4 regions of the Bacillus stercoris genome follow, and region 3 is predicted to be linked to each of the others. Evidence: predicted binding sites of a transcription regulator. Region 3 holds the regulator's gene; each other region holds the start of a gene.

Region 1 (7,880 bases), 550 kb from region 3:
TAACCGAAAGACCCCTTGATCAAGCGGCAGACAGCATGAAACAAAACGGGTACTTGTCCTATTCATTTGAAGAACTGACAAATGCCCGCAAGGCAATGGAGGAAGTGGCTCCCGACCTTTCAATGACAGAAAAGTCGCTGCAGTATCTGTTAGCACAGCCAGCTGTCGCTTCAGTGATTACAGGCGCCAGTAAGGTTGAGCAGTTACGGGAAAACATTCAGGCAGCAAAGGCGCGGCGTTTAACAGAAGAAGAAATCAAAGCGCTTCAATCTCATACGAAACAAGACGTTTATGAAGCCCACCGCTCTTAATAGAAAAATCAGCACCCTTAAGGGTGCTGATTTCATTTTGTTGACCGCGATTGAAAACCATGCAGGTTAGAAAAGACATGCATGGAAGCTGCCGACTCACAGGCTTGACAAGGTACACAAGTGTTTGTCGACACGCTTGAAACCAGCCTCTGTATAGGTGGCCGATTTATTTATATCGATGCCAATCCATTTGGCTTTCATTTAGGAGTTGTTCAAAACTTTTATTTTTTTCGATCTCTTTTTTCTTTCTGATCTGTTCTGCTTTTTCTCTTTCCTGCCTCTTTTCATCCTCTTCCTTCAATTGGCTCTTCATCTCCATAAGCTTTGCTTTGATATCGGATTGAAGGCCGTCTTTTAGCTGGTGTTTGTCAGCGGATTTTTGTTTTTTCATGCAGACTTCCCCCATGTTTTGTTTTGAAGCCAGTTTATCACGGAGCATATAAGCTGAACAAGCAAACTCTCTTCTGATAACTTTCTCAGCGCAGCAGTGTTTAGGTATAATGATCTTAAAAACGAATGACCTATATATTTCGTTGAAAGGTGCTGTGTCTTTTGAAGAAAATCCTTTTGGCCATTGGCGCTCTCTTAACTGCTGTCATCGCGATCGGAATTGTTTTTTCGAACATGATTCTATTCATCAAGAAAAAAACGGACGAAGACATTATCAAAAGAGAGAAAGACGACGGACATGATGTGTTCGAATCATTTGAACAAATGGAGAAAACCGCTTTTGAGATTCCATCCGCTTACGGGTATACCATAAAGGGATACCATGTCGCACCGCATGACACTCAAAACACCATCATCATCTGCCACGGAGTAACGATGAATGTGCTGAATTCTCTTAAGTATATGCATTTATTTCTTGATCTCGGCTGGAATGTACTTATTTATGATCACCGCCGGCATGGCCAAAGCGGCGGAAAGACGACCAGTTACGGGTTTTATGAAAAAGATGATCTCAATGAGGTTGTCAGCTGGCTCAAAAACAAAACAAATCATCGCGGATTGATCGGAATTCACGGTGAATCGATGGGAGCTGTGACCGCTCTGCTTTACGCTGGCGCACACTGTGAAGATGGCGCTGATTTTTATATTGCCGATTGTCCGTTCGCATGTTTTGATGAACAGCTTGCCTATCTGCTGAAAACGGAATACAGGCTCCCGTCTTGGCCCCTGCTCCCTATCGCCGACTTCTTTTTGAAGCTGAGGGGCGGCTATCGCGCTCGCGAAGTATCTCCGCTTGCTGTCATTGATCAAATCGAAAAGCCGGTCCTCTTTATTCACAGTCAGGATGATGATTACATTCCTGTTTCTTCAACCGAGCGGCTTTACGAAAAGAAAACCGGACCGAAAGCGCTGTATATCGCCGAGAACGGTGAACATGCCATGTCATACACCAAAAACCGGGACACGTACCGAAAAACGGTGCAGGAGTTTTTAGACAAAATGAAGGTCTCAACATAATAAAAAAGCGAAAGGCCTCGTCGGCTCTTTCGCTTTTTTATTTCACAAAACGTCGGTAATATCATCCATATGTTCTCTGATCCATTCAATCGCAAGGTCTATCGTTGTAAACTCCTGCGTCTCGAAGGTCATTTCATCCTGCAATAGCCAAACATCTTTCTTGACGGATTCTGCTCCTCCAATTGACCAGTGAAGCAAGGTATAGGGATGGTTTTGATTCAGGAAGGATACCCACGTTTTATTTTGTGCTGTGTTCTTCATTGCTTTCAGCTTTTGTTCCACGTTTCGCGTCTCCTACTTTACTAATATGCTCATTCTGGGGCTGAGCATTTCAGCCGGGCTTTTCAGCGCCAATGTTTTGGCTTTTTCATTGTAATCGATCGTCATTTGATCGTCAAAAAACACTTTTTGCGACGATTGGATATACAGCGGAATGCCGTTCGTTTCCAGCTGCTCGCACTGTCCCGTTAATTCTTCTGTCAGCCAGATTGTCGGTACACCGCTTACCGCGCAGCCGCATCCTTCTGCATCATAACGAAGCTGGGCTTTTTTTCCCGGGTTGGCGTCGAACGCCTGCTGCAGTGCCTGTTTCGCTGCATCTGTCACATGTATGTTCATAAGGTGAAACCCCCGTTTTCATCATTTTCGCTATTGTAGCATACAACACTGCCATTCGCATGGTTTCTGCCTTTTTTCCACCGCTTCGCATTTTCTTCTGCAGCCTTGATCCATTCATCTTTCCCTTGCATGTATTGTTTGATGCTATCGGAATGCTGGGCCGCCAGCCGTTTTTTGAGAACGGCGTATTCTTTCGCTATGCTCGGATGAGCTCTGAGATAATCTCTGAATAACAGATGCCTTTCAATAGCAGGGTTTCCCTGTTCGTACAGATGGACATGATGGGTTCGTTTATTTCCGCCCTTTTGGAAATAACGCCTGCCCGCTATGCCGTTCTCACCTTTTGGCATATAGCCGACAGCCTTCATTTGTTCATCAAATTGGCTCACGGCCTCAATGCTTCTGACTTCAATTAACATATCAATGATTGGCTTCGCTGCCATGTTCGGTATCGATGTGCTTCCGATATGATGAACGGCGATCATCTCCGGCCCGAACACCCGCTTCAGCCGTTCTTTTTCTTCATCGAAACCTTTCGTCCATTTTTCGTTGTAGGGAACGACCTCAACTTTTCTTTTCGGATACAAATGAAAGACCGACAGCAATAGATCCTGCGCTGCTTTGACGGTTTCTGCTTTTTGGAATCCAGCCTGTGTATAGAGTGACACGGCCGGGATATTTTTCTCGGCTGTGACTACTTCGATTTTCTCAGCGTCTTCGTTCTGATCAATGACAAATTGCAGAAGTGCTCGTCCAATTCCTTTTCTAAAACCGTCAGGATGCACAACAAGCCTGCAAATGGTGAGATGATGCATGTTTTTCTCATATGAAATGACACCGATCAGCTTGCCGTTTTTCCGATATCCCGCAAACCGTTCATGAGATGCTTGAATATCCTTCACCTTCTCTTGTAAAGCCGGAATGCCGTCAAAACCGATAATCTCTGTTTCCTTTATGTAAGATGGGATCTGTACGGCTATAATCTCACGGGCTATTGTGTCTTCCTTATGCTGAAGAAATTCAATCATTCGTGTTCTCCTGAAACAGCCGCTGTCTTTCGACTTTTGAGACGCGGACTGCATACGACTCGTACCAAACACTTTTTCCTTTTTCTTTTGCCGCTTGATGTTCAGTGTGATGCTTCCAAAGGATAATTGCGTTCATACTGTCCCAATAGGAAACTGTGATGCCCCTTCCATCCGCTTCACGAACGCTTTCCACGCCTAAAAATCCAGGCTGATCCGCTGCAAGCAATACCATCCGCTCTGCCGTTTCTCCATATCCTGTGTCAGTTTCGCTTTTGACAGAAGAAAAAATGACGGCATAGTAAGGAGGCTCAGGTGTTTTTGATAAAAAATCCATCATATTTCCCCCTCATATGTTTTTGACAAACAGTACCCTGTCTTGGCCAGGGCCATCATAGTTTGCAAACACTGAGATGCCATTTACCGTCTTGGTGCCCTTTTCAATATCAAACCCCAATTTTGTGTGATATGCGATTGATACTTTATTCACTGGTGAAGTGACGCACTTCACCCGGGTGCATCCTCTTTGTTTTACTGTTTCAATAAATACATCGTATAATTGTTTTCCAATTTGCATTTTTCTGAAATCCGGATGCACACCGGAAAAATGAATGTACGCCGTTTCAGGATCCGATTGCGATTGAAACCCGATTAAAAATCCGGTCATGCTATTATGTTCAGATGCAAGAAAGCTTGTGTCCTGAAAATGCTCAAAAAATAGTCTCGGCAATTTTTCTTTCAGCTGTCTGCCGCCCCACCATTCATTCATTACAGACGTTACCATTTCATAATCTGAAGACGTGATTGTTCGAATATCCATTACGATTTGATCTCCCTCCGTCTGGCAAAACGAATGTTAGCTCTTTTTCTCACAATATAAAAATTATATTTTGCCTGGCTGGAATTGTAAATGCCTTCTTTCCTGTATCATACGTTTCCAGACTGCCGAGGGAACAATATTTGATCATTTTACACATTTCTCCCCCAAGCAGGAGGAGAGACTTTACAGCACAATATCAAGCACTTGATCAAGTTTCAGCTTATAAAGCTGGTCCTCATCTCCTTTTATCCATACTGCTTTTTCAAACTCTTCATACCGGCAGATTTTCCCGGTGCAGCGGACAATTTCACCGTCCTGAAAGCAGCTGACAGTGATATCCTGAGCAAACTCCATCGCGGTGCAAAGCGTTTGATTCATCTCTTCCAGCTTATCGGGATCAAGGGTCGGCTTTTGCAGCTTCTGTTTATGCCGCTTTCTCTCCAGCAGGCTTTGCTTATGTTCCGGCAGAAACATCCTGCTTCCTTCCCACAGCAGGTTGCCCCTTTTTAAATGATCGTTCATTTATAGTGCCCCCCTATTTTAGCCGCACGTTCAAATGCCTGGCCTGCCGCTGTCAATGACGCCGCCCTGATGATTGCTGTATCGCCGAATCGATTTTTAATGCCGTCCATCACATAGCCTAGGCTCATTTTCTTTGCATAATCCTGAAATAAATTGAGCTGCCATATGTCATCAGATGAGAGCTGAGACAGATTGACACCGAGGCGGCGGACGGGTTTCCCGTCCCAAAATGTAAGAAACAGCCGGCATACAGCCTCATATACATCTTGCGTAGAATTCGTCGGTTCCGCCAGCTTCACTTGCCGATTGAAGCCCGTCGGCCAATCAAAATCAGCACCCCGGCAGCTCACTGACACCGTCTGCCCCATTACTCCGGCGTTTCGGCTTCGCCTGCACACTTCTTCACTCAGCTCCAGCAATACGACCTTGATTTCTTTGTCAAAGTGTTCGTAGTCTCTCGGGAGAGTCATTCCATGGCCGATCGCCTTTTGCCCGTCTAGAGATGAAGTTGATACAGGGGAATAATCAATTCCGTTTGCCGTCATCCACAGCACGTGGCCGTTAATGCCCCATTTCTTTTTTAAAAGATCGAGCGGAAAAGCCGCGAGCCCGCCGATCGTGCTGATGCCCATTCGATTTAAATGATGCTTCATGCGGCTCCCGACGCCAAACATGCTGCCCACCGGGAGCGGCCACATTTCGGTTTTTATATTTTCTTTCGTTAAGGTAAAAATACCGTTCTTATTCTTTTTGGCAAAATTGTCACACGCAATTTTGGCCAGCGCTTTGTTAGGGCCGATTCCAACCCGCGCATAAACGCCGATCTCCCGCATGATTCTGCCCTGAATGCTTTTCGCGATCTCCATCGGCGTCCCAAACAGCTTCTGGCTGCCTGTAATGTCCATGAACTGTTCATCGATGGAATAAGGCTCCACAAGGTCTGTATACTCCTCTAGAATAGCCGTAATTTGCAGTGATACATCAATATACCGCTGCATACGCGGCCGGAGCACAACAGCCTCAGGACACTTTTCCTGTGCCTCCCACAGCCGTGAAGCATTCACCACACCCTTTTGTTTCGCCAGCGGGCAGGCAGCCAGTACAACTCCGCCCCTTTTTTCAGGATCCCCCGAAACAATGACGGGCTTATTTTTCAAATGTGGATTTTCCGCTTTCTCTACAGATGCATAAAACGATTGCATGTCAACGAGAAAAATCACTTTTTCTTTCATCATACACACCTCTAAAAAGAACTTATGTTCGTTTTTCTATTATATGCGAAAGTATGTTCGTTTTATACTGGTAAATGATTCTTGTCTGACAGAAAATATGATCCAAGGGTTTGAGAGAAGAAAAACATTTAGTAGAATAAAAGCGAAGCATAAGGATAGGAGAGTCATAATGGAGAAATTTGTTGAAAAAATGATGGAACAGGCACTGCGTCAATACGGCAGAAACGTTGCTATAGATCCGTTAAGCCCGTATGAAAAACAAAGCCTGAAAGCAGCTCTAGAAGAGAGACGGAATGAAGAACCAGATGAGGATTTGCATGCGCATATAGAAGATATCATTTATGACTATGTCACAAACCAAGGCCTGTTCTCTTAAACGTATGACTGCCAGTGCTTTCAGCCGCTGATGCGGCTTCCCTTTAAAAACACCGCCTGATAACAAAGAAACAGTCTCAAAGCCATACGACAGCCCTTCAATGCTCGCGCAAAACGGAATAAGCTGTCCACGAACACGCGTGAATACACGATTACCATCCTTAATTCAACCGAAGAGATGCGCGCGCTCTTCTGTCATGCGGCATGACGGTTTTCCGCGTACTTCTTGATCTCATATCCGGCTTTGCTGCCGATATGCTCCGGCATCCCGGCGGCTTAAACTCCTTTACTGTTTCAAACAGACACCCTCCTGACCAATCGCTTTGCTTTTCATCGGATATATCATGATCTTCCTTCTGGCATCACCCTCAATTTCAATACGTAGCCATGTACGCCGTCAACACATAATGTATTGCCATCCAAACAATCTACAGACATACGACGTATCAATAACGAAATATTTTGAATCATCTATTGGATAAGGGAATTTTTTCATATATGATAGAGAAAGATCTTACCTACAGGAGAGAATATAATTCATGAAGCAATGGAAAGATATCCACCCGATCAGCTGGACAATTATAATCGGAACCATTTTTGGCAGAATGGCAACATCGATGAGCATTCCTTTTTTAGCGATTTATTTGACAGCCGTCCAAGGTGCATCAGCTTCCTATGCAGGACTGGTCATTGCCGCAAGCTCCTCAGTCGGCATCCTCGCAAGCTTTTACGGCGGATATATCTCCGATACATTCGGCAGAAAAAACATGATGCTTGTGTCCATTTTCGGATGGATGCTGGTATTTATGGGGTTTGCGGCAGCATCTCATCTCTGGGTGTTTTTTGTAGTCAACGCATTAAACGGCCTTTGCAAATCACTGTTTGAGCCCGCTTCAAAGGCTTTGCTGTCTGATATGACAGAAGAAAAAACAAGACTGCTTGTTTTTAATTTACGCTATGCAGCTATTAATATCGGCGTTGTCTTCGGACCCGTGCTAGGCCTGTATTTCGGCTCATCGCAATCGACCACGCCCTTTTTGGTGCCTGCAGTCATTTACGGACTATACGGACTTGTGCTTGCCAGCCAATTTAAAAAACATCCTTCTTTATCAGCATCAGACCAGTCCCGACATATGAGCGTAAGGGAAGCGTTTATGGTCACGCAAAAGGATTATCTTTTTACAATTGCTTTGGTTGGCATTACGCTATGCACCTTTGGCTACTCACAATTTAGTTCCACATTCCCTCAATATATGGCGCAAAACCCCTTGATCGGCAATGGAACGAAGCTGTACGGACTGATGCTGACATTAAACGCAATCGTAGTGTTGGCGACGCAATTTCCCATTGTCCATTTTGCAAAACGTTTTTCGCCGCTTTGCTCTCTGATGCTCGGTAATGTGATGGTTAGTATCAGCATGGCCATTTTCACCGTATCACACGGTGTTTCATCACTTGTGATGATTGTCATCACTTTTACAATCGGCGAAGTTCTTTTGTTCTCTATGAT
Region 2 (7,880 bases), 1.7 Mb from region 3:
ATTCTTCAGGAAGCGTCTTCCCTCATCTGTTTGTTCCAATTTCTCTTGGAGCTGTTCAGGCTTGTTGTTTTCAAAAATGGCCAGAAGGTGCGGGTTCTCCTGAACTTCAACGGAAAAAAGCCATAGGCAACGGTCAGTTTCCAGTGATTTGTTCATTTTTCCTGTCAGCATCTCGTAAAAATGAGCGTTTTCGGACTCTCCTTGAATGTCCTGATACATCGCTTGCAGTTTGTTTGTTAAAAGGATTTGCGGGAAAACGATGTTGAAGTGCTCTTCATAAGCCGTGAGATAAAATGCCTTTAGGTGTCGAAAAGCATCCAGTGCGCTTTCTGCAGTATGCTCAGTTTGTGCGAGCTGGTCCAGTGTCCGGTAAAAAGGAAGATAGGTGTGATTGATGATGTCATACATACGCTCCGATAAAATTGGGAAAAGCTCTTTGCCACAGTCTTCAGAAGGAGGCTGTTGTCCTCCTTGGTTTTTGGAATAAATATGTCCGCGATAAAGTTTTACTTCATCAACAACAACACCAATCGGGAACTTTTGCATGCTCTTCTTTAAGCCATATTCCAATGCCGGCACGATGAAGGATGAAAATAACGGACTCACCGGACCTTCAATATTAGACTCCATGTTAAGCCAGAAGTCATTCATATCAGCATCGGTAATCATGAAGCTGCGTTTTTCTTCTGCCGCTTTTTTGTCCTGTTCAATGGTTGTAATCGGGCGAGCTTGCAGAAGGTATATTTGATGATCAGCAATTCCAAATTCTATATCAACAGGATACCCGTACAGGTCTTCAGTTTTTTTTGTGATTTCAGCCAAATCAATCACTTGTTCATCTGTAAGGCAAAAACGGCTGCGCATGTCTTCACTCGTTTCCTTTTCAGCAATTCCTTCTGCCGCAGACTCCATGTAGATTTCTTTTGCCCCTATTTCTTTCTGAATCTCAAACGAAGATTTATGAACAATGAACGTGTCTGGGGTAACACTTCCTGAAACGACAGCTTCACCCAGCCCGTAGCTGGCGCTGATTAAAAGCTCTCTATCATCATGGGTAACAGGGTTGCGGCTGAAAATAACACCTGACACTTCTGAATCGATCAGCCCCTGAACGACCACTCCCATTAACGGCTCTGTAATTTGATTGTTCATTTTTTTCTTATAGCTGCTGACCCGCCCTGAAAAAAATGAGGCCCAGCACTCTTTCACTTTAGCCAGAAACTCTTCCTCTGTTTTGATATTTAAGTAGGTTTCATACTGACCCGCGAATGAGGCGCCTTCTAAATCTTCCGAAGCAGATGAAGAACGCACGGCTACGGATCGATATGATTCTCTAAGCTGATAAAAAGAACTAGTCAGCTCATTTTTCAGCTCTTCCGAAAATGTCCCGGAAATGATCTCGCTTTCGACGCTCTTGCTAGTCTCTTGAAGCTGGTTGTCCTCCATAAAACGTGCGAGCGCGTTCGTTTGAATAATAAACCCGTCCGGAACAGGAAGACCGTGTTTGGTCAATTTAATCAAATTCATTCCTTTTGCTCCAGCCAGCTGGCTGGACTCTTCTGCCTGGCGAAATAAAACAGAATACATAGTTGAAACCCCTCTCTCCTTCATTTTATTTTTCTCTCTAGTCTTTTTATGGCGGAGCCTGTGTTTAAAAATGATAGTAAACACTATCATTCCATTGTAGGTTTTCAGGAAAATGCTGTCAAACGCAGAAAGTCCTAAATAAAATGAATAGTTAAGTTAGTTATATTATCATGAAATATACGGATGAACTGGTGCTGTATACCTATTTTCTTTTATTCTAGGAATCTGGCGGCGGACTTGATGATGTAATAGAAAAAGTGCCGCTGTGTGGGACAGCAGAACAATGTCCAGCACCAAAAATGCAAATATGGTGATTGATTTTGGATGAAAAGGGGTATGGTGTAGGAGAGGGAGCGAATGCATGATTGTCCGATTCTTCATTTTTTACTATAATCAGATCAGATGAAGAATCCCTGAGGAGGGTTTTTGTTGATTACAAAAGCCGTTTTTGCATTGTTTTTCCCTTTTATGCTTGTCGTTCTATTTACTAGAGTCACGTTTAATCATTATGTGGCGATCGCTCTAACAGCTGCATTGCTGTTTGCCTCTTATTTAAAAGGCTATACAGAAACGTATTTTATTGTAGGATTGGATGTTGTATCTCTTGTGGCTGGCGGACTGTATATGGCCAAAAAAGCTGCAGAGAAAAAAGAAGAATAATCGGACATAATGAATATAAAGACCGAATACCTGCTTTTACGTTTAAAAAGCAGGTTTTTTATACACAAAAACAGCTGGAAATAAAAAACCACCGAACTTTAGTTCGTATTTTTAGTGATTTTGCTTTCCATTGTGTTACTATATCTATAGGAAGATTTCGTTAAAGAAACGGAGGCTTATTTTTGTGAAAGATCGCTTTGAGTTAGTCTCGAAATATCAGCCCCAGGGAGATCAGCCGAAAGCCATTGAAAAGCTTGTAAAAGGAATTCAGGAAGGCAAGAAGCATCAGACTCTGCTGGGTGCGACAGGAACTGGGAAAACATTTACGGTGTCCAATTTGATTAAAGAAGTCAATAAGCCGACTCTCGTGATTGCCCATAACAAAACTCTTGCTGGACAGCTTTACAGTGAGTTCAAGGAATTTTTTCCGAACAATGCTGTCGAGTACTTTGTCAGCTACTATGATTATTATCAGCCGGAGGCGTATGTGCCTCAAACGGATACATTTATAGAGAAAGACGCTAGTATTAATGATGAAATTGATAAACTGAGACACTCCGCCACATCGTCTCTGTTTGAGCGTAGAGATGTCATTATTATTGCGAGTGTGTCTTGTATATACGGCCTCGGTTCGCCTGAGGAATACCGGGAAATGGTCGTGTCATTGCGGAGTGAAATGGAAATTGAGCGCAACGAGCTGCTCAGAAAACTTGTAGACATTCAATATGCCCGCAACGATATCGACTTTCAGCGCGGTACATTTCGTGTGCGCGGGGATGTAGTGGAAATCTTCCCGGCATCCCGTGATGAGCATTGTATCAGAGTTGAATTTTTCGGTGACGAAATTGAACGGATTCGGGAAGTGGATGCGCTGACAGGAGAAATTCTCGGCGATCGTGATCATGTTGCGATTTTCCCGGCGTCCCACTTCGTAACGCGGGCCGAGAAAATGGAGAAAGCGATTCAAAATATCGAGAAAGAGCTTGAGGAACAGCTGAAAGTTATGCACGAAAACGGCAAGCTGCTTGAAGCGCAGCGTTTAGAGCAGCGGACAAGATATGATCTTGAAATGATGCGTGAAATGGGTTTCTGCTCGGGTATCGAGAACTATTCAAGACATTTGACGCTGCGGCCTCCAGGTTCAACGCCGTATACGCTGCTTGATTATTTCCCAGACGATTTTATGATCGTAGTGGATGAGTCGCATGTGACCATTCCTCAGGTGCGCGGCATGTTTAACGGAGACCAGGCGCGGAAACAGGTGCTCGTGGATCACGGCTTCCGGCTTCCATCAGCGCTTGATAACCGTCCGCTTCGTTTTGAGGAATTTGAAAAGCATATGCATAATATCGTGTATGTATCAGCAACACCAGGGCCGTACGAGATTGAACACACAGATGAAATGGTCGAACAGATCATTCGTCCGACGGGGCTTCTTGACCCGCTTATCGACGTTCGTCCAATCGAAGGCCAGATTGACGACTTGATCGGCGAAATTCAAGCAAGAATCGAGCGGAATGAACGGGTGCTTGTGACAACTTTGACAAAGAAGATGTCAGAGGATCTGACCGATTATTTAAAGGAAATCGGCATTAAAGTAAACTATCTGCATTCTGAGATTAAGACGCTTGAACGGATTGAAATTATTCGTGACCTGCGCCTTGGCAAGTACGATGTGCTTGTCGGCATCAACCTGCTGAGGGAAGGCCTGGACATTCCCGAAGTATCCTTAGTTGCGATTTTGGATGCGGATAAGGAAGGCTTCCTTCGTTCGGAGCGTTCGCTGATCCAGACCATCGGGCGGGCAGCGAGAAATGCGGAAGGCCGCGTCATTATGTACGCCGATAAAATAACGAAGTCTATGGAAATTGCGATTAACGAAACAAAACGACGCCGCGAGCAGCAGGAGCGGTTTAACGCAGAGCACGGCATTACGCCGAAAACGATAAATAAAGAAATTCGCGATGTCATTCGTGCCACAGTAGCAGCTGAGGATAAAGCGGAATACAAAGCAAAAGCCGCGCCGAAGCTGTCGAAAATGACGAAGAAAGAACGCCAGAAAGTCGTTGAACAGATGGAGCATGAAATGAAGGAAGCCGCCAAGGCGCTTGACTTTGAAAGAGCCGCGGAGCTTCGCGATTTACTTTTAGAGCTAAAAGCGGAAGGATGATGAACAAATGGCTATGGATCGGATAGAGGTGAAGGGAGCCAGGGCGCATAACCTGAAAAATATAGATGTAACGATTCCGAGAGATCAGCTTGTCGTTGTCACGGGTTTGTCCGGATCAGGTAAATCCTCCCTTGCCTTTGACACGATATATGCTGAAGGACAGAGACGGTATGTCGAATCGCTGTCTGCTTATGCCCGCCAGTTTTTAGGGCAAATGGATAAGCCTGATGTTGATGCAATTGAAGGCCTGTCTCCCGCCATCAGCATCGATCAGAAAACAACGAGCCGCAATCCGAGGTCTACTGTCGGTACGGTAACGGAGATTTATGATTATCTGCGTCTTTTATATGCGAGAGTAGGGAAGCCTCATTGCCCGGAGCACGGAATTGAGATTACATCCCAGACCATCGAGCAAATGGTGGACAGAATTCTGGAATACCCGGAACGGACGAAGCTTCAGGTGCTGGCGCCGATTGTCTCGGGCCGAAAAGGCGCTCATGTCAAGGTGCTTGAACAGATTAGAAAACAAGGCTATGTCAGAGTCAGAATTGACGGCGAGATGGCTGAGCTTTCCGACGATATCGAATTAGAAAAGAATAAGAAGCATTCCATTGAGGTTGTCATTGACCGGATTGTGGTGAAAGAAGGCGTGGCAGCCCGGCTGTCAGATTCATTGGAAACGGCGCTCCGTTTAGGTGAAGGACGGGTTATGATTGATGTCATCGGTGAGGAAGAGCTGATGTTCAGCGAGCATCATGCCTGTCCGCACTGCGGATTTTCAATTGGTGAGCTTGAGCCGCGCCTGTTTTCGTTTAACAGTCCGTTCGGGGCGTGTCCGACGTGTGACGGTCTCGGAATGAAGCTTGAAGTGGATGCCGACCTTGTCATCCCCAATCAAGATTTGTCATTGAAGGAGAATGCGGTCGCCCCTTGGACACCGATCAGTTCACAATATTATCCTCAGCTGCTTGAGGCAGTCTGCACCCACTACGGGATTGATATGGATGTGCCGGTCAAAGATCTGCCGAAGCATCAATTGGATAAAGTGCTGTACGGCAGCGGAGACGACCTGATTTATTTCCGATATGAAAATGATTTTGGTCAAATACGTGAAGGTGAAATTCAATTTGAAGGCGTATTGCGCAACATTGAAAGACGCTATAAGGAGACAAGCTCTGATTTTATCCGTGAACAAATGGAGCAGTATATGTCTCAGAAGTCTTGTCCGACGTGCAAAGGCTATCGGTTAAAGAAAGAGGCGCTTGCCGTATTGGTTGACGGACGCCACATCGGAAAAATTACCGAGCAGTCTGTAGCCGATGCACTCGCCTTTTTCAAAGGCCTTACCCTTTCTGAGAAGGATATGCAGATCGCTAATTTGATTTTGCGCGAAATTGTGGAGCGCTTAAGCTTTCTGGATAAAGTCGGCCTCGATTACCTGACATTGAGCAGGGCAGCGGGAACGCTGTCCGGTGGAGAGGCACAGCGCATCAGGCTGGCGACTCAAATTGGCTCGCGCTTATCCGGTGTGCTTTATATTTTAGATGAACCGTCTATCGGTCTGCATCAGCGTGATAACGACCGCTTGATCAGCGCACTGAAAAATATGAGAGACCTCGGGAACACACTGATTGTTGTCGAACATGATGAGGACACGATGATGGCAGCGGATTATTTAATAGATATTGGACCGGGTGCCGGCATTCACGGCGGACAGGTGACATCTGCAGGTACGCCGGAAGAAGTGATGGAAGATCCAAACTCATTAACTGGCAGCTATTTATCAGGGAAAAAGTTTATCCCATTGCCTCCTGAAAGAAGAAAGCCGGATGGACGTTACATTGAAATGAAAGGCGCTTCAGAAAACAACCTGAAAAAAGTGAATGCCAAGTTCCCGCTGGGGACGTTTACAGCAGTTACAGGTGTTTCCGGTTCAGGAAAGAGTACACTCGTTAATGAAATTTTGCATAAGGCGCTGGCGCAAAAGCTTCATAAAGCGAAAGCGAAGCCCGGCAGCCATAAAGAGATAAAAGGTTTGGACCATTTAGACAAAGTCATCGACATTGACCAGGCGCCAATCGGTAGAACGCCGAGATCCAACCCTGCGACATACACCGGTGTGTTTGATGACATTCGCGATGTATTTGCGCAGACAAATGAAGCGAAGGTCCGCGGCTATAAAAAAGGCCGTTTCAGCTTTAACGTGAAGGGCGGGCGATGTGAAGCCTGCCGCGGAGACGGGATTATTAAAATTGAAATGCACTTCCTTCCTGACGTATACGTTCCATGCGAGGTATGCCACGGCAAACGCTATAATCGGGAAACGCTTGAAGTGACGTACAAAGGAAAAAGCATCTCTGATGTGCTTGATATGACGGTTGAAGATGCTCTTTCTTTCTTTGAAAATATCCCGAAAATCAAACGCAAGCTTCAAACCCTTTATGATGTTGGTTTAGGTTATATTACGCTCGGCCAGCCGGCGACGACCTTGTCGGGCGGAGAAGCGCAGCGCGTGAAGCTCGCATCAGAGCTGCACAAACGCTCGACCGGACGCACGCTCTACATTTTAGATGAGCCGACGACAGGTTTGCATGTCGACGATATCGCCAGACTTCTTGTCGTGCTGCAACGGTTGGTAGACAACGGGGACACTGTACTGGTTATTGAGCACAACCTTGATATCATTAAAACGGCCGATTACATTGTGGATCTGGGCCCGGAAGGCGGAGCCGGAGGCGGAACCATTGTCGCGTCAGGCACGCCTGAGGAAATCACTGAAGTGGAAGAATCGTATACAGGCCGTTATTTGAAGCCTGTTATGGAGCGTGACAAAAAACGCATGAAATCGCTCTTGGAAGCGAAAGAAACGGCTACATCTTAAAAAACTTTATTAAGAGAGAACAGCTTGTCAGCAAGTCCATCCATGGGCTTAGCAGGCAAGCTTTTTCTTTACGGCATAATAGTATAGAATCATCTTTGGGTAAAATTTCTTTGGGAAAACGCCTAAACATTTACAAATTGCTGTCGATATATGAATTGAAAGGCGGATGATGGTTTCCAAATCAAGCAGACAAACCCTATTAAGGGGTTTAAAGGAATCCTTAATCAATAACTGAATCTACATAGGTTAGAAGCTTTATTGGAATCTCATACGCCAGAAATCAAAGAAAAGGAAGTCTTTGATTTCAAAATAAATACACATGGAGGTAATTTACACATGAGAATTAACCACAATATCGCAGCACTTAACACACTGAACCGTTTGTCTTCAAACAACGGTGCGAGCCAAAAGAACATGGAGAAACTGTCTTCAGGTCTTCGTATCAACCGTGCGGGAGATGACGCAGCGGGTCTTGCGATCTCTGAAAAAATGAGAGGACAAATCAGAGGTCTTGAAATGGCTTCTAAAAACTCTCAAGACGGAATCTCTCTTATCCAAACAGCTGAGGGTGCATTGACTGAA
Region 3 (7,880 bases):
GTGCTGCTCAATTCATTGAATACGGGCTAATCCAGTGCTATCCGGCAGCCGCATTCTTTGCAGTGCTGGCTCTTGTGACAGAGATTGGTGGTTTCGCGCTAATCTGGTGGATGTACACGGCTTTTATTGCATTGTATGCGATCCTCCGCCTTTGGGAAACGAAGATACATAGAATTGAAGAGACATCGGTTTTGTTCGGTCTTATTTATTTGGCGGGAGGAGGATTTTGGTTTTTTGCTTATGCTGCCCATTTGCAGATCATGCAATTTGGCCCTCTCATCATTTTGTTGACCGCTGTCCACTTTCACTATTCTGCTTTTCTGATCCCGATCTTCAACGGTTTACTCGGCAGAACAATTAGAAAGCATCGAATGTTGTACAATTGGATAACATGGGTGATTTTGCTTTCGCCCCTTCTGATCGCACTGGGCATAACCTATTCAAAAACACTTGATGTCATTGCGGTTAGCATTTATATGGCGGCGATTTATCTTCATGCATTTTTGGTGTTCACGGCAGCTTTTCGCACCAAGACGGGGGCATATCTTATTCGGCTTTCTTCCGCTGTTTTAATGATTACGATTGCTTTCTCTATGATTTATTCATTTGGTGTATTTCGGCAAGAAGTTACATTGACCATTAATCAGATGATTTGGATTCACGGTTTTGTCAATGCGTTTGGTGTTATCTTGCCCGCTCTCATAGGATGGAGCATAGAGGATCCGAAGCCTTTTGATGCAGGCCGTATAAAGACCTTCAGCCATATCTTCGGAAAAAGAAAGATAGGAAAAGACTTTTTAGCTAACATTCAAGCTGAGAGTAACGTCCAGTACAGCGGACTTGTGGACGATATGGGCAGCCTTCGTTCAAAGGATTTTTCACCTGAAAAACTGGCACCGCTCATTCTTTCGTTTTATGAACAAACCATCGAATACAATATCAAAGCAAAAGTAACATGGAACACGTGGTTTCGTCCGCTTGCAATTGTTTACGAATGGTTCAGCAGAAGAACCGGCCAAATACATCTTTCGACGAACCCTGACTGGTATAGAATGTTCAGCGAAATAAAAGGTGTTCATTCAAAAAAAGACGGAAGAGAAAAAGTACGTGCCTGGATTAGAACAAATGAAAAAAAGGAAACCATTTTTACCGCGCTATATTCAATGTACCGTTCAAATGGAGAGGGGTATATGAATATTTCTTTGCCGCTTCCATTTAGCAGCATGACAGGTATTTTAAAACCATATCATCATCAGGAGAAGCTGATTTTAACAAGCAGGCGGAGAAAAAGCAGAGCGGGGGATGAGGGAATTTATCTGCAAACAAGAGCGGGAACTTATCCGCTTCCTTTATCTGAAACCTTTCTGATAGAAGCTGCACATGACAACAAATTAACCGCTGTTCATCATATGTGGCTCTTTGGAATAGAATTTCTAACTGTTCATTACAGCATGACACATATTAACCGGCCTATTGAAAGAACCTAACATAAAGAAGAAGCTTCGTCTGCCAGTTGCTGCATTTCAAAATTCTGCGCCGCATCTAGACAGGAAAGGAAGAATTTATGATGTTTTATATCAGTTTATTTCTGATTCTTTGGCTGGCTGCGGGGTTTGCAGTGGGAATGAAACAAGTGTATGTCGATCAACTGTTTGATAAAGCTGTGATCGAAAGACTGGAAAAAGAAGCGAATGATCATGGACACGCTGACCGGATGATCAAACAGCGTGTCCTTTATATCGCAGCAGTGACATTAAGCGGATTTATTTCTGTTTATCATGAACTTAAAACAATTCCGCAAAGGCGAAACATAAGAAAAATTGAAAAAAACATCATGAAATTAAATCAAGCAAAAAAACGAAGAATGAAGAGAAAATAAAAAATGCACAGGCCAAATGGCAGGTGCGTTTTTGTTTTGTATGGAAATGTGTGGAAGTGGTTCCAGATTCCTTTTCATAAATTCAAAAATGAGAAGAACAGCGCCCGGGCTAATGGTATATAATATAGTGAATTTAACAAAAATTTAACAAGGAGGACAAGAGAAATCGTGCTAAAGCCTCAAAGAAACCGACATCCTGTTGATTTGGACTTAGAGGCGGAGTAGATGAAACCGGCCAAAGTATCCCTGCTCCGCCGTTTGCTCCATTCCTTGAAGCAAGTTGATTGTAACATAGCCAAACGTTTTCCATCAACTATTAAAATTGTAAAATTATTGTTAATTTTTATGGTGTTTACTCCGATTTCTTCAATTTATGCTGAAGATGTATATCAGAATTTTGAGGAATTAAAAAACAATGAAGACCCTTCTGATTACGACATTGTTACGAAAGAAACCGAAAGCCCTGTACTTGTTTTAGCCATTCACGGAGGAGGTATTGAAGGCGGGACAAGTGAGGTAGCGAGAGAGCTCAGCAAAGAGTACTCGCTGTATTTATTTGAAGGCTTAAAATCGTCGGGAAACTCAGTCCTGCACATTACAAGCACACATTTTGATGAACCTCGGGCCCTGAAAATGACGGAAAATCATGAATATGTCATTTCATTGCACGGATACGCAGAAGAAGATCAGCAGATCGAAGTTGGCGGTACAGATCGCGTAAGAGCGGCAGATTTAGTTGAGAAGCTGCAACATGCCGGTTTTCCTGCTGTATTGCTCAATACAGACCATCCGCATGCGGGCGTTAGTCCGAATAATATTGCAAATAAGTCAAAAACAGGTTTAAGTATCCAGATAGAAATGAGCACAGGCTTTAGAAAGTCTTTGTTCGGCATCTTTTCTTTAAAAAGCAGAGCTGTTACTCAAAATGAGAGGTTTTACGATTTTACAGAAGAGATGTCCCGTTTTCTCAAAAATAGCTACTGAAAAATAGGAGGCAATTAGACAGCCTCCTATTCCTTATGCTTCTCATTCGTTTCGGGAAACAGCTCGTCCGCGGTTTCCGTTTGATACTGCAACGTGTTATCTCTGGCTGACAGTTCATTTCGGAAATTTTCATCAAGCACATTTTTCAGTAAATACCGATGAAAAAAGTATTCAAATACAGTAAGACAGGCAGCGGACAGAAGAGCAGCTCCAAATGGTGAAAAATCGTTTCTTGTTTGGGTTAAAACAAAGACCCAAAGAATCACGAAAGAAAGACCAAAGTCAGCAAGTGAAGCTGTAATATTGTTTGTTCTCGGTAAGACGAGCATGTCGCCAGATAGATAGGAAACAAAACCCAAGAAAAGTGCAATAAACATCACGCTCAAAAAGGATGCGTGATAGACTCTGTCCAAAATCACATATAAAAGGGCGAGAGTGAAAGCAATCTTTGAAGCAAGCGCAATGATATGTTTCATTTGACCACCTAAATTGTTATTTTTTGAAGAAAATTCTTGGGAGAAACAAGTGATAAACACGGCAATTCGATCTCAGTCATAATGGTCATGACGATTACAGTGATTATTTTAAACAATCCGTTTTTGTTTACACTGGTATTTTTTTCAGCTGTATGAAACTTTCTTATGAAAAAGGTCGTATATGTAGATGATCAGCTTTCAAGGGAGAATGGTTTATGGAGATAAAAGGAATCAATCACTTGCTATTTTCAGTTTCGCATTTGGATACATCGATTGATTTTTATCAAAAAGTGTTTGGCGCAAAGCTTCTGGTAAAAGGGAGAACAACTGCATATTTTGATATGAACGGCATCTGGCTTGCGCTTAATGAAGAAGCAGACATCCCCAGAAATGAAATTAAGTCTTCTTATACTCATATTGCTTTTACGATTGAGGATCATGAATTCGAGGAAGTATCAGCGAAATTAAAAAGACTTCATGTCAATATTCTGCCTGGCAGAGAACGAGATGAACGCGATCGAAAATCAATTTATTTTACCGATCCTGACGGCCACAAATTTGAATTTCATACCGGAACCCTTCAAGACAGGCTTCGATATTACAAACAAGAAAAAACACATATGTCCTTTTATGGTGATACGGCCTTTTGATATCACACACCATATATGGTTAAAAGAAGGGGGATTGGTGAGGCTAAATGTTCCGGGGAAGTTTCTATTGATTCATTCATCTGAACATTCAGAACTGCATAAGTGTCTGGGTGAAGGGAGTATTGGTATGCATATTTACTTATTGTATATAGCTCACTACGATTTAGAGAAGTGAGCGGTTTTTAACAGAAAAATGAACTAAATAAACTATGTGCTAAATTTTCATTATATTCAATCGCCTCGCCCCTTAATAAATATGAAACCATATCCTTTCACGATCCAAAGAATGAAACATTTTTAAGAAGGTAGCGTCTAATATTATAAACATGCATGTGTTGATTAAAAGTTTCCTGAAGGAAAGAAAATTTCTTGACTTCAACAATCTTTTAGTGGATAATTTTGGTGTAAACATGATGTTCTTTTTCCTCCTATTCAGGCTCGCACCCAAAAGTCAGGGCGAGCCTGCTTTTTTTGAACAACAAACCCCCTCTCCGTAAAGGAAGAGGGGGTTATTTCATGCGTCTGATAGATCAATAGATTAATGGACCGTTCTGAACACGCCAATTACTTTCCCTAGAATGCTGACATTCTGCAAAATGATGGGTTCCATCGTTGGGTTCTCAGGCTGCAAGCGAATGTGAGTATCCTCTTTATAGAAACGTTTTACCGTAGCTTCATCATCTTCTGTCATCGCAACTACAATTTCCCCATTGTTCGCTGTGTTTTGCTGTTTAACGATGACATAGTCCTTATCGAGAATACCAGCGTCTATCATGCTGTCTCCCATAATCTCCAGCATAAATACGTGTTCGTCTGGAGGAACCATGCGGTCAGGAAGCGGAAAATATTCTTCAATATTTTCAACTGCTGTAATGGGAGATCCCGCTGTGACTTTCCCAATGACAGGTACATTAACAACCTGGCTTTGCGGAATGTCTACTTCTTCATCAAGAATTTCTATTGCTCTTGGTTTTGTCGGATCCCGTCTGATCAGCCCTTTTGTTTCCAATCGGGCCAAATGGCCGTGGACAGTAGAGCTGGACGCAAGCCCGACAGCCTCTCCGATCTCTCTCACGGAAGGCGGATATCCTTTTGATTTAACCTCTGCTTTAATAAAACGGAGGATATCAAGTTGCCTTTTTGATAGCTTCGTCATTTTTCGCACCTCAAAACGTCGATTTTAAGAAGATTATAGCATGATTTTCCTTACAGTACAAACATAGGTTCGAAAAAAACAATTGACAGAAACGTTTGTTCGTATATACTGAAATTATAAAAATGCGAACAAACATTCCTGTCGGGGGTATGATCATGAGTAAAGAATCTATTATTTTTGTCGGTCTGTTCACAGTGATTTTGAGCGCGGTTATCCTGATGCTGTCATATACAAGCAGCGGCCAGGAGCTTAATCAGTATGTTAAAATAGAAGTCCAGCAAGGGGACACACTCTGGTCAATTGCTGATCAGGTAGCTGATACAAAAAAGATAAATAAAAATGATTTTATTGAATGGGTAGCTGATAAAAATCATCTTCAGACGTCTGATATCCAGCCGGGTGATGAATTAGTGATCCCATTGAAAAAGAAGCATCAAGATGCATATGAATTGGCAACTGTAAGATAGAGAGGACAGATAGAAAAAATGAAAGCACTCATTTATGCCCGCGTAAGCACAAATAAAGAACAACAGGAAACGTCATTAAAGCGGCAGGAGGAAGAGCTTGCGGCCATTGCAGCTGAGAACGGCATGGAAGTTGTCAAAGTGATTTCTGAAAAAGCCAGCGGATATGAAATGGATCGGGATGGTGTATTTGAGCTGCTTGATGAGATTAAGAACGCTGAAATCGATGTCATTTTGGTTCAGGATGAGACAAGGCTCGGAAGGGGAAACGCAAAAATCGCACTGCTTCATTGCATTTACAGAGAAGGTGTGAAAGTCTATACAACTGCACACAGAGGTGAATTGGAGTTATCGGAGGCTGACTCAATGGTGCTGGAAATCGTCAGCATTGTCGAAGAGTATCAACGTAAAATTCACAACATGAAAATCAAACGGGGAATGAAGCGTGCGGTAAAAAACGGTTTTAAACCGCAAAAAAACTTAAAAAACCAACACGAGAACAGCGGAAAAGATAGAATAGAGGTGCCAATCTCTGAGATCGTCCGCCTGAGAGCGAATAAACTGACGTTTGCTGAAATCGCGGCTACCTTAAGAGGGTTTGGTTATGATGTCTCTAAAGCAACCGTTCACCGGCGTTTTCAGGAATACATAGAGAATGAAGAGACAGCGGAGTGAATCAGTTGTAAAACTTTTTTTGATCTAGTACTATATAGACAAAATGCAATAAATAAAGGAGTTTAACATGATTTCAAACGCGAAAATTGCCAGAATTAATGAGCTTGCTGCTAAAGCAAAAGCTGGCGTTATTACAGAAGATGAAAAAGCCGAACAGCAAAAGCTCCGTCAAGAGTACTTGAAAGGTTTTCGTTCTTCTATGAAGAACACCTTGAAAAGTGTCAAAATCATTGATCCAGAAGGCAATGATGTAACACCAGAAAAGCTAAAAAGAGAACAAAGAAATAACAAACTTCACTAATATAAGAGGAATACGGCAATATCGTATTCCTCTTTTGCATATACTATAATCAAAACTCTTATGTGACAAAATTCAACAAGTTTCTCTCAAATTTAAGCTGAAACAGTTGAGAAAAAGTCGTCAGACATTTATGATGTAAGGGTACAACACATAAGGAAGGGGATTTTTATGGATACAATTGAAAAGAAATCAGTTGCTACCATTCGCACACTGTCAATAGACGCTATTGAAAAAGCAAATTCTGGTCACCCAGGGATGCCGATGGGGGCTGCTCCGATGGCATACACGCTGTGGACAAAATTTATGAACGTAAGTCCGGCAAACCCTGGCTGGTTTAACCGTGACCGTTTTGTTTTATCTGCTGGACATGGGTCAGCACTTTTATACAGCATGCTTCATTTAAGCGGGTTTGATCTTAGTATTGAAGATCTTAAGGGATTCCGCCAGTGGGGCAGCAAAACACCTGGACATCCGGAATTCGGACATACTGCCGGTGTGGATGCGACAACAGGTCCGCTTGGCCAAGGAATTGCCATGGCAGTCGGTATGGCAATCGCTGAACGCCATTTAGCGGAAACTTACAACCGTGATTCATTTAACGTAGTCGATCATTATACATACAGTATTTGCGGTGATGGTGATTTAATGGAGGGGATTTCTTCTGAAGCCGCTTCACTCGCAGGACATCTTCAGCTTGGCCGTCTAATCGTACTATACGATTCTAATGATATCTCTCTCGATGGAGATCTGAACCGTTCATTCTCTGAAAACGTAAAACAGCGTTTTGAAGCAATGAATTGGGAAGTTCTTTATGTTGAGGATGGAAACAATATTGAAGAATTAACAGCGGCTATCGAAAAAGCACGCCAAAATGATAAGAAACCTACATTAATTGAAGTGAAAACGACAATCGGATTCGGATCGCCTAACCGCGCAGGTACATCCGGTGTTCACGGCGCGCCGCTTGGTAAAGAGGAAAGCAAATTAACAAAAGAAGCTTACGCGTGGACATATGAAGAAGATTTCTACGTTCCGTCAGAAGTATATGAGCATTTCGCTGCAGCTGTTAAAGAATCAGGCGAGAAAAAAGAACAGGAATGGAACGCTCAATTCGCTAAATATAAAGAAGTTTATCCTGAACTTGCTGAACAGCTTGAACTGGCAATCAAAGGAGAGCTTCCGAAGGACTGGGATCAAGAGGTTCCTGTTTATGAAAAAGGAAGCAGCCTAGCATCCCGTGCATCTTCCGGTGAAGTTCTCAACGGACTCGCGAAAAAAATTCCTTTCTTTGTCGG
Region 4 (7,880 bases), 880 kb from region 3:
GGAGCATCCGAGGCTGTGAATCTCGCCGGATGGATTGCGGTGAGCGCCGCTATTTACATTGCCCTCCTGCTCGTTTTCCGTTTAATTAAAAAAGATGAGCTTCGCCGCATTCCTATTATCGGACGTTTGATCATCCGATAATGGTCACGTACGGTGCCCATCTTTTTCATCAATAAATAATTCTCCGTCTGTAAACGAGCAAAATGAAATATCTGAAGGGTCTGTGTACCCGTGTTTTTGCAAATTTCCAAGCAGCCATTGTTTATCTTTACCGATTCTGGACAGGTTTTCGGTTTGAATGGAGCCGTCAAGGATGAGCGGCAAGTCGAGCTGCCGATGCTCTCCGCTATTTTCTTTCTTTACAATAGTCAGTTTGCCCGACGGTTCTAAAATCGCAAATGATACATCAGCTACTCTGTCGATACTATTTTCTCTGAGCTGAACCATTAAATCATCAAAATTATACCGCTGTGATCTCATCGCGTCTTCGTCAATTTTCCCATATTTAATAATTATGGTCGGCTTACCGTCAAGAAGCTGGCGGACTTTTCGGTTTTTTAAAGATAAGTATGCGAATGTCACTTGAATAACCATTAATACAAGCATTGGCAAAATGGTGTGAAACAAATGATCTTCTACGTTTTCTATGGCCAAAACGGCAATTTCAGCCATCATGACAAAGACAACGAGGTCTAAAATGCTAAGCTCCCCGATCTCCCGTTTGCCCATGAAACGAAAAATGATCAGTATCACAAAATACAATACGATTGTGCGAAACGCAATAGTGAGAAGCTCTTCCATCATGCACCTCCGACTCATCATAGGATGCAACAAAACGAACAATTTATGTAAGAAAAACCGATTGTATTTCATAAAGCTTTTACGTCTAATTCAAGGGTTAAGGGAATACATTTTTACAAAGACGAGCCATCAGCATGTCTGACGGTTTTGCACAAAAAGAACAGAAGCCTTTTAATACAGGCAGAGAGGAGACAATCATGGAGGAAACGAAACAAATTGGAAAAGGCATTCTTTACGGCTTAATCGCCATATTTTCAGCCATGCTCCTGACAAGTTTAGCGGTTTCACTTTTATTGACCGCAACCTCGCTGGAAGAGTCATCATTTAACTGGCTGATCACCGCTATCTCATTTCTCTCTTTATTTATTGGCGGATTCATTTCAGGCGGGAAAGGCAAGGAAAGAGGCTGGATGATTGGCGCATTGACTGCTTTAAGTTTTTCACTGATTATTTTATTGTTTCAGTATTTAGGATTTGGAAAGACATTTACGGCAGAACAGCTGCTCTTCCATCTGGGGTTTTTAGGGGTGTGCATGCTGGGCGGGATTTTCGGTGTAAACATAAGGGGAAACAGGTCTTCCACATAAAAAAGAGCGGGCTCACCCGCTCTTTTTTTGTTTGCTATGTATAGCTCCTGCTGTTATTCAGCAGCAGAAACTTCTCTGATCGCACGGCGGTCGAACGTAAGACGTGTGTTTTCACCAGTCTTAATTACGACTTTGCTCTCATCGATAGAGTCAACAGTACCGTGCAATCCCCCGATTGTCACTACTGAATCGCCTTTTTTCAGTTCCTCCTGCATTTGGCGTACAGCCTTTTGCTGCTTTTGCTGAGGACGAATCAGCAAGAAGTAAAGGACCGCAAACATTAAAATAATAGGAACCAATGTGCCTAAAGTGCCAGTCATCATTTTCACCCCTTTCTGTAAGCCTGTTATTGTTTATTTAGAAGCTTTTCGCATTTGGCTTGTTGTAGCCGTAACGCTCAAAGAACTCTTCTCTGAAATCACCCAGACGATCCTCGCGAATAGCCTGTCTTACCTGCTCCATTAAGTGTAACAGAAAATGAAGGTTATGGTAAGTTGTTAATCGAAGGCCAAATGTTTCATTGCAGCGAATCAAGTGCCTAATATACGCGCGAGTGTAGTTTTTACATGTATGGCAATCACACTCTTCATCAATCGGACGGAAGTCTCTTTCGAATTTCGCATTTTTCATATTGAGTCGTCCTTCAGCTGTAAACACTGTGCCATTTCTTGCAATCCGAGTAGGCAGCACACAGTCAAACATGTCGACCCCGCGGATTGCTCCGTCGATCAGCGCGTCCGGAGAACCGACTCCCATCAAATATCTCGGTTTATCCTTCGGCAAGAGCGGTGTTGTAAACTCGAGTACACGGTTCATCACATCCTTCGGTTCACCGACAGACAATCCGCCTATAGCATATCCCGGAAAATCAAGGGAAATCAAGTCCTTCGCACTTTGTGTGCGCAGATCTTCATATTCTCCGCCTTGAACAATACCAAACAGTCCTTGTTCATCCTGACGGTTGTGAGCATTCAGACAGCGTTCCGCCCAGCGGCTTGTCCGCTCAACTGACCGTTTCATGTAATCGTACTCTGCCGGGTATGGCGGGCATTCGTCAAACGCCATCATAATATCGGAGCCGAGTGCGTTTTGGATCTCCATCGCTTTTTCCGGAGATAAAAACAGCTTGTCCCCATTTAGGTGGTTGCGAAAATGGACGCCCTCTTCCTCTATATTACGAAACTTGCTTAAAGAAAAGACCTGAAAACCGCCTGAATCTGTTAAAATGGCGCGGTCCCAGTTCATAAACTTATGAAGCCCGCCCGCTTCTTTGACAATATCGTGACCCGGTCGCAGCCATAGGTGATAGGTATTGCTTAAAATGATGCCCGCATCCATTGCTTTCAGCTCTTCAGGCGCCATTGTTTTGACTGTCGCCAGTGTGCCGACCGGCATAAAAACCGGCGTTTCAAAGGAGCCGTGAGGCGTATGCACTTTGCCCAGCCGCGCTCCTGTTTGTTTGCATTCTTTTATAAATTCATAGCGTATTGGTTGTTCAGCCACTTTTAATGAGGCCTCCTGTTCTCAAATTAGATAATCAGCATCGCGTCTCCGAAGCTGAAGAAACGGTATTCCTCTTCCACCGCATGGTTATAGGCACGCAGAATGTTTTCTCTTCCAGCAAGCGCGCTGACCAGCATAATCAATGACGATTTCGGCAAATGGAAGTTTGTAATCATTCCGTCAATGGCTTTAAATTCATAGCCTGGATAAATAAAAATAGATGTCCAGCCGCTCGATGCTTTAAATTGCCCGTCATGTTCCCCGGCAATCGTTTCAAGTGTGCGTGTCGAGGTCGTGCCGACAGAAATGATCCTGCCGCCATTTTCTCTTACTTTGTTTAAAGCCGCAGCCGTTTCTTCCGACATTTGATAAAACTCTGCATGCATATTATGCTCTTCCACTTCATCGGCACTCACAGGGCGAAATGTTCCAAGGCCAACGTGGAGTGTGATGAACTCAATTTGCACACCTTTATCTTTCAGCTGCTGTAAAATTTCTTCCGTGAAGTGAAGGCCTGCTGTAGGCGCAGCGGCAGAGCCGATTTCTTTTGAATACACGGTCTGGTAGCGCTCTTTGTCATCAAGCTGTTCTTTGATATATGGCGGAAGCGGCATCTCTCCAAGGGATTCCAGCACCTCGTAGAAAATACCGTCATATTGAAATTCCATTTTTCTGCCGCCGTGCTCCAGCTCTTCCGTGCAAACTGCCTTCAATCTTCCGTCTCCAAATGTGACAACGGTTCCTTTTTTCACCCGTTTCGCCGGTTTGGCAAGCGTTTCCCATTTATCGCCAGTTTCTTGTTTCAGCAAAAGAAGCTCCACTTTCGCACCGGTATCCTCTTTTGTGCCGAATAACCGCGCAGGCAGCACACGGGTATTGTTCAGCACAAGACAATCACCTTCGTTAAAAAAGCTGATAATGTGTTTAAACGAGCTGTCAGTCAGCTCTCCTGTATGTTTATCAAGCACCATCAGCCTTGAAGCATCGCGCTGCTTCAACGGTACTTGTGCAATTAAACGTTCCGGTAGTTCAAAATCAAATAAATCGACTTTCATGATAACTTCACCTTTATTCTAGTCTTTTGTTATTTCATTCTGCCGAAAAGATTAAGCAAAATTGATAATACCACACTTATGATAATACAAGTGACAACCGGGAAGAAAAACGTGACATTTCCTTTTTTCACAAAAATATCTCCCGGCAGCTTGCCGACAAAATGTAAAACTGCTCCGATGATAAGCAAAACAGCACCAAGAATCATCATGATCTTAGGAAACTCAGTCATATCGGGGAGCCTCCATTTGGAAATGTTGATAAACGGCCGGTGTCACGATCCTTCCACGCGGCGTTCTTTGGATAAATCCAATTTGCAGCAGATATGGTTCATATACGTCTTCAATCGTATGCGATTCCTCGCCGATCGTAGCGGAAATCGTATCAAGGCCCACTGGCCCGCCGTTAAATTTTTCGATCATGCCCATCAACAGCTTATGATCAATATGATCCAAACCGAGACGGTCAACCTGAAGCCGCTCCAGCGCATCCTGAGAAATGTCTTCCGTAATCCGGCTGTCACCCAGGACTTGGGCGAAATCGCGCACCCTTCTCAGCAGGCGGTTCGCCACGCGCGGCGTACCTCTAGATCTCCTTGCAATTTCAAGAGCAGACGGTTTATCAATCTCAACCTCAAATACATCCGCAGTTCTCGTGACAATATCGGCCAGTTCTTCTTGTGTATAGTACTCAAGGCGTGACATGACGCCGAATCTGTCTCTCAAAGGAGCCGTCAATAGTCCTACCCTCGTCGTAGCTCCCACCAGCGTAAACGGCGGCAGGTCAAGCCGCACTGAGCGGGCAGAAGGGCCTTTGCCGATCACAATATCCAGGCAAAAGTCTTCCATTGCAGGATAAAGCACCTCTTCAATCGATCTGTGCAGCCTATGTATTTCATCAATAAATAATACATCTCCCGGTTCAAGCGCCGTTAATATAGCAGCCAAATCACCAGGCCTTTCAATCGCAGGCCCTGATGTCGTCCGCAATTCCACTCCCATTTCATTTGCAACAATGGAAGCCAGCGTTGTTTTTCCAAGTCCGGGCGGTCCGTACAGAAGAACATGATCCAGCGTCTCCTGTCTCATTTTCGCCGCATCTATAAACACGCGTAAATTTTCTTTCACTTTATGCTGTCCGATATACTGTGCCAGATTTTGCGGCCTCAGGCTTTGCTCTATCACTGATTCATGGTTGTCTGCTTCACTTGAGACGAGCCGTTCATCCATGAACATCACCTTACTTTAATAGTTTTTGTAATGCTTTTTTCACATATTGGTCTGTTGTCAGCCCAATTTCTTCTTTAAGGTGAGGAAGCACCTTTTTGATTTCTTTTTCAGCATATCCGAGAACCCTGAGGGCTTCAAGTGCTTCTTCGAGAGCCGTTTCAGCTGTTTGCTTTTCAAGCCTTTCTTCATGATTAAACAGATTTTCAATCATTTCAGGCACAACATCTGCCAGCTTTCCTTTTAAATCTAGAATAATCTGGCGTGCGGTTTTCTTTCCTACTCCAGGAAACTTGACCAAAAAAGCTTCATCCTCATTTTCAATTGCTTGGATGACCGCTCCCGGATCACCCGAGCCCAAGATGGCAAGTGCTCCTTTCGGCCCAATTCCGGTCACGTTTAACAGCTTTGTAAAGAGCGCCTTCTCCTCTCTCGTTGAAAAACCGTAAAGCGAAAAAGCATCCTCTCTGATATGATGATATGTAAAAATCGTTTCTTGGTTTCTCTCCTTATATATAAACGGATTCGGCGTGAAAATCTGATAGCCGATGCCTCCGTTCTCTATGACGATATATTGGGGAGATACATAATCAATCGTCCCTTTAACAAATTCAATCACGCACATTCACCTCTTTGACTGTTCTTCATTGTACCATAAAAACAGCCAAAGTCTTATAGAAAAGTTAACATACGTTCGCTTCTCTCTCATTCTTTCACGAAAAAAAAGACATGAATACATGTCTTCAATCAGATGACGTTACCCGCTGTATGTCTTAATATGTTCGATGACATCCTCGAACTCCGCTTTTGTCCGAAATGGAATGCCTTTCAACAGATTTTTTTGCATGTGGCTTTCCAGCCTTTCTAAATCAATTTGAAAAAAAGACTGAATGGGTTCGGAAGCTGGCTCAGGCCGCCCATGAAAAGTGGAAATCACTCCATTATCCGATACACCGATATACCCGTTCACTTTGCTGAGCGGAGAAATATCGTCCATTTGCTTCCGGAAGAGCACATATCCCTTTTTTTGTTCCACAAGCGTCCATCCGGCATAAGCCGCCCAAAAATCATCCATGGAAAGCACTTTTTCACGCTTATGCTCAATGCTGACATCGCCGTCCAAATACACCTTTTCAAGCTGCACATGTACTTGCAGCGGTTCATAGTGCTCCACTTCCGCGCCAAGCGCGCGGGAAGGAGCGCCTATTTGAAATACTGCGGCTGAGCAAAGAATGCCCAGCAAAAGATACGCCGTGCTGAATCGTTTCACCCTCTACACCTCTTTGCACACGTTTATGATTAGTTTGACCAAAGAGGCTACTGCTTAACCGTTTTATCAAAATTTGTCTGCACATTTTCCCTGATAAACCGTTCCTCCGTATACACATCTGTTCCTTGCTCAGGAATTGTCAAGAATTGCGTCAGAAAAGCACTGAAAAAATACAATGCCGCAAAGATCCAAATTACGCCGCCTGCACCGAGCGGTCCAATGAAAAGGCTCACGATACCCGGCGCGATAAACGCACACAAACCAGATCCCAAATTCAACACTGACATGGCAGCGCCTTTATTATCAGGCGCAAGCGTCGGCAAAAGAGCGCTTAATGGAACGTAGCCGGCTAATGCCGCGCCGTAGCAGCAGGCGATCATCATCATCACCCAATACTGATGCCCGATCAGCTGAGGCGTGTAATAAAGCGCCAGCGTAAAAATGCCGCATCCGACACCGCCAAACCACATGACGGTATTGCGCCAGCCAAGTTTATCTCCAACTGCGCCAAAAATAAGATTAAACACAATATTCACAAAAAACAGCGTCCCCCAAATTTGCAGCCATTCCGAAACCGAATACCCGTAATGTGCTAAATAAGTCGGAAGAAAGATGGCAAATCCAAATTGTCCTATTGCATTAATCGTTTTGACCACTCCGCCGATGCCGACCTTAGGGTTTTCAAACATAATTGTAAATGCCTTCGACAGTTCTTTCCATTTCGGCTGATCTTGTTTTTTTGCTGGGGTAAATTTATCTTTATTAAAAAATAAGGCCAGAAATCCGCCTGCCGCCACAAACAGCAATGCACTCCAAAGCGTATTGATTTCTCCAAAGGCAGGAACCGCATAGCTGGAATAGAACGGGCCGAGTACGTTAAGGCCGCACGTAAACATAAACCAAAACCAGCCGACAGCTTTTCCGAGAATTTTTTGAGAGGTGCTGTATGATACCCACACGAGAAAAGAGTATGCAAACAGCGGATATCCCAAGCCTCTAAGGGCATAGCTACCTAAGAGAGCCGGATAATACATATGAGGAATCGCCCAGCCGATAAAAGCGGCCGAACCGAGGATAAACGCAAGCAATCCGATCGTCATCGTTTTTCTCGGCCCCCACGTTTGCACAAACGTTCCTGAAAGCCAAGCCGAGATGGTGACAGCAATGCCGTACATGGTAAATAACGATGCGGATTGCTGCATACTGAGACCATGATCCACGAGAAAAGGAGACAGCCAGCCTTGTTCGAGGCCGTCTCCAACCATAAAGATGACAACGCCAATATAACCCCAAACCATGTGAGAAGGAATTCCGATTTTGTTCAAAACATTTCCTTTAGCATGTACTGTATTCATTTTCTCCACCGCCTACTTAAAGTATCAATGGAGTATATACCCAAGCTTGCGGAATTGTAATCCTTTTTGATTAAAAAGCGATTTT

What was found. The regulator LexA, encoded in region 3, represses DNA repair genes until DNA is damaged. The targets are predictions, from matches to a motif close to CGAACATATGTTCG.
Region 1: the regulator LexA is predicted to act here: its motif matches at 6,042-6,055, upstream of QA442_RS09865 (DNA polymerase IV).
Region 2: the regulator LexA is predicted to act here: its motif matches at 2,340-2,353, upstream of uvrB (excinuclease ABC subunit UvrB).
Region 4: the regulator LexA is predicted to act here: its motif matches at 5,854-5,867, upstream of ruvA (Holliday junction branch migration protein RuvA).

The regions. Positions count from the first base shown of each region.
Region 1 covers NZ_CP121861.1:1,878,377-1,886,256, reverse strand. The annotation lists gene QA442_RS09910 (aldo/keto reductase) at 1-311, shown strand, start outside; gene QA442_RS09905 (YqkE family protein) at 478-702, opposite strand; gene QA442_RS09900 (alpha/beta hydrolase) at 864-1,778, shown strand; gene QA442_RS09895 (YqkC family protein) at 1,821-2,060, opposite strand; gene QA442_RS09890 (iron-sulfur cluster biosynthesis family protein) at 2,073-2,396, opposite strand; gene QA442_RS09885 (bifunctional GNAT family N-acetyltransferase/GrpB family protein) at 2,393-3,424, opposite strand; gene QA442_RS09880 (antibiotic biosynthesis monooxygenase family protein) at 3,417-3,761, opposite strand; gene QA442_RS09875 (GNAT family N-acetyltransferase) at 3,771-4,241, opposite strand; gene QA442_RS09870 (YolD-like family protein) at 4,425-4,763, opposite strand; gene QA442_RS09865 (DNA polymerase IV) at 4,760-5,998, opposite strand; gene QA442_RS09860 (YqzH family protein) at 6,165-6,371, shown strand; gene QA442_RS09855 (MDR family MFS transporter) at 6,910-7,880, shown strand, end outside.
Region 2 covers NZ_CP121861.1:743,969-751,848, forward strand. The annotation lists gene QA442_RS03830 (PEP/pyruvate-binding domain-containing protein) at 1-1,587, opposite strand, end outside; gene QA442_RS03835 (CsbA family protein) at 2,017-2,247, shown strand; gene uvrB (excinuclease ABC subunit UvrB) at 2,432-4,417, shown strand; gene uvrA (excinuclease ABC subunit UvrA) at 4,425-7,298, shown strand; gene hag (flagellin Hag) at 7,635-7,880, shown strand, end outside.
Region 3 covers NZ_CP121861.1:2,426,264-2,434,143, reverse strand. The annotation lists gene QA442_RS12960 (YndJ family protein) at 1-1,487, shown strand, start outside; gene QA442_RS12955 (hypothetical protein) at 1,565-1,879, shown strand; gene pghL (gamma-polyglutamate hydrolase PghL) at 2,105-2,863, shown strand; gene QA442_RS12945 (YndM family protein) at 2,890-3,339, opposite strand; gene fosM (FosM family fosfomycin resistance protein) at 3,555-3,989, shown strand; gene lexA (transcriptional repressor LexA) at 4,528-5,145, opposite strand; gene yneA (cell division suppressor protein YneA) at 5,295-5,612, shown strand; gene QA442_RS12925 (YneB family resolvase-like protein) at 5,631-6,284, shown strand; gene QA442_RS12920 (DUF896 domain-containing protein) at 6,352-6,585, shown strand; gene tkt (transketolase) at 6,754-7,880, shown strand, end outside.
Region 4 covers NZ_CP121861.1:1,549,043-1,556,922, reverse strand. The annotation lists gene spoVB (stage V sporulation protein B) at 1-141, shown strand, start outside; gene QA442_RS08045 (DUF421 domain-containing protein) at 145-801, opposite strand; gene QA442_RS08040 (TIGR04086 family membrane protein) at 999-1,388, shown strand; gene yajC (preprotein translocase subunit YajC) at 1,442-1,708, opposite strand; gene tgt (tRNA guanosine(34) transglycosylase Tgt) at 1,746-2,891, opposite strand; gene queA (tRNA preQ1(34) S-adenosylmethionine ribosyltransferase-isomerase QueA) at 2,918-3,946, opposite strand; gene QA442_RS08020 (DUF2905 domain-containing protein) at 3,976-4,176, opposite strand; gene ruvB (Holliday junction branch migration DNA helicase RuvB) at 4,169-5,173, opposite strand; gene ruvA (Holliday junction branch migration protein RuvA) at 5,184-5,789, opposite strand; gene bofC (sporulation cell-cell signaling protein BofC) at 5,928-6,440, opposite strand; gene QA442_RS08000 (MFS transporter) at 6,488-7,795, opposite strand; gene iolG (inositol 2-dehydrogenase) at 7,866-7,880, opposite strand, start outside.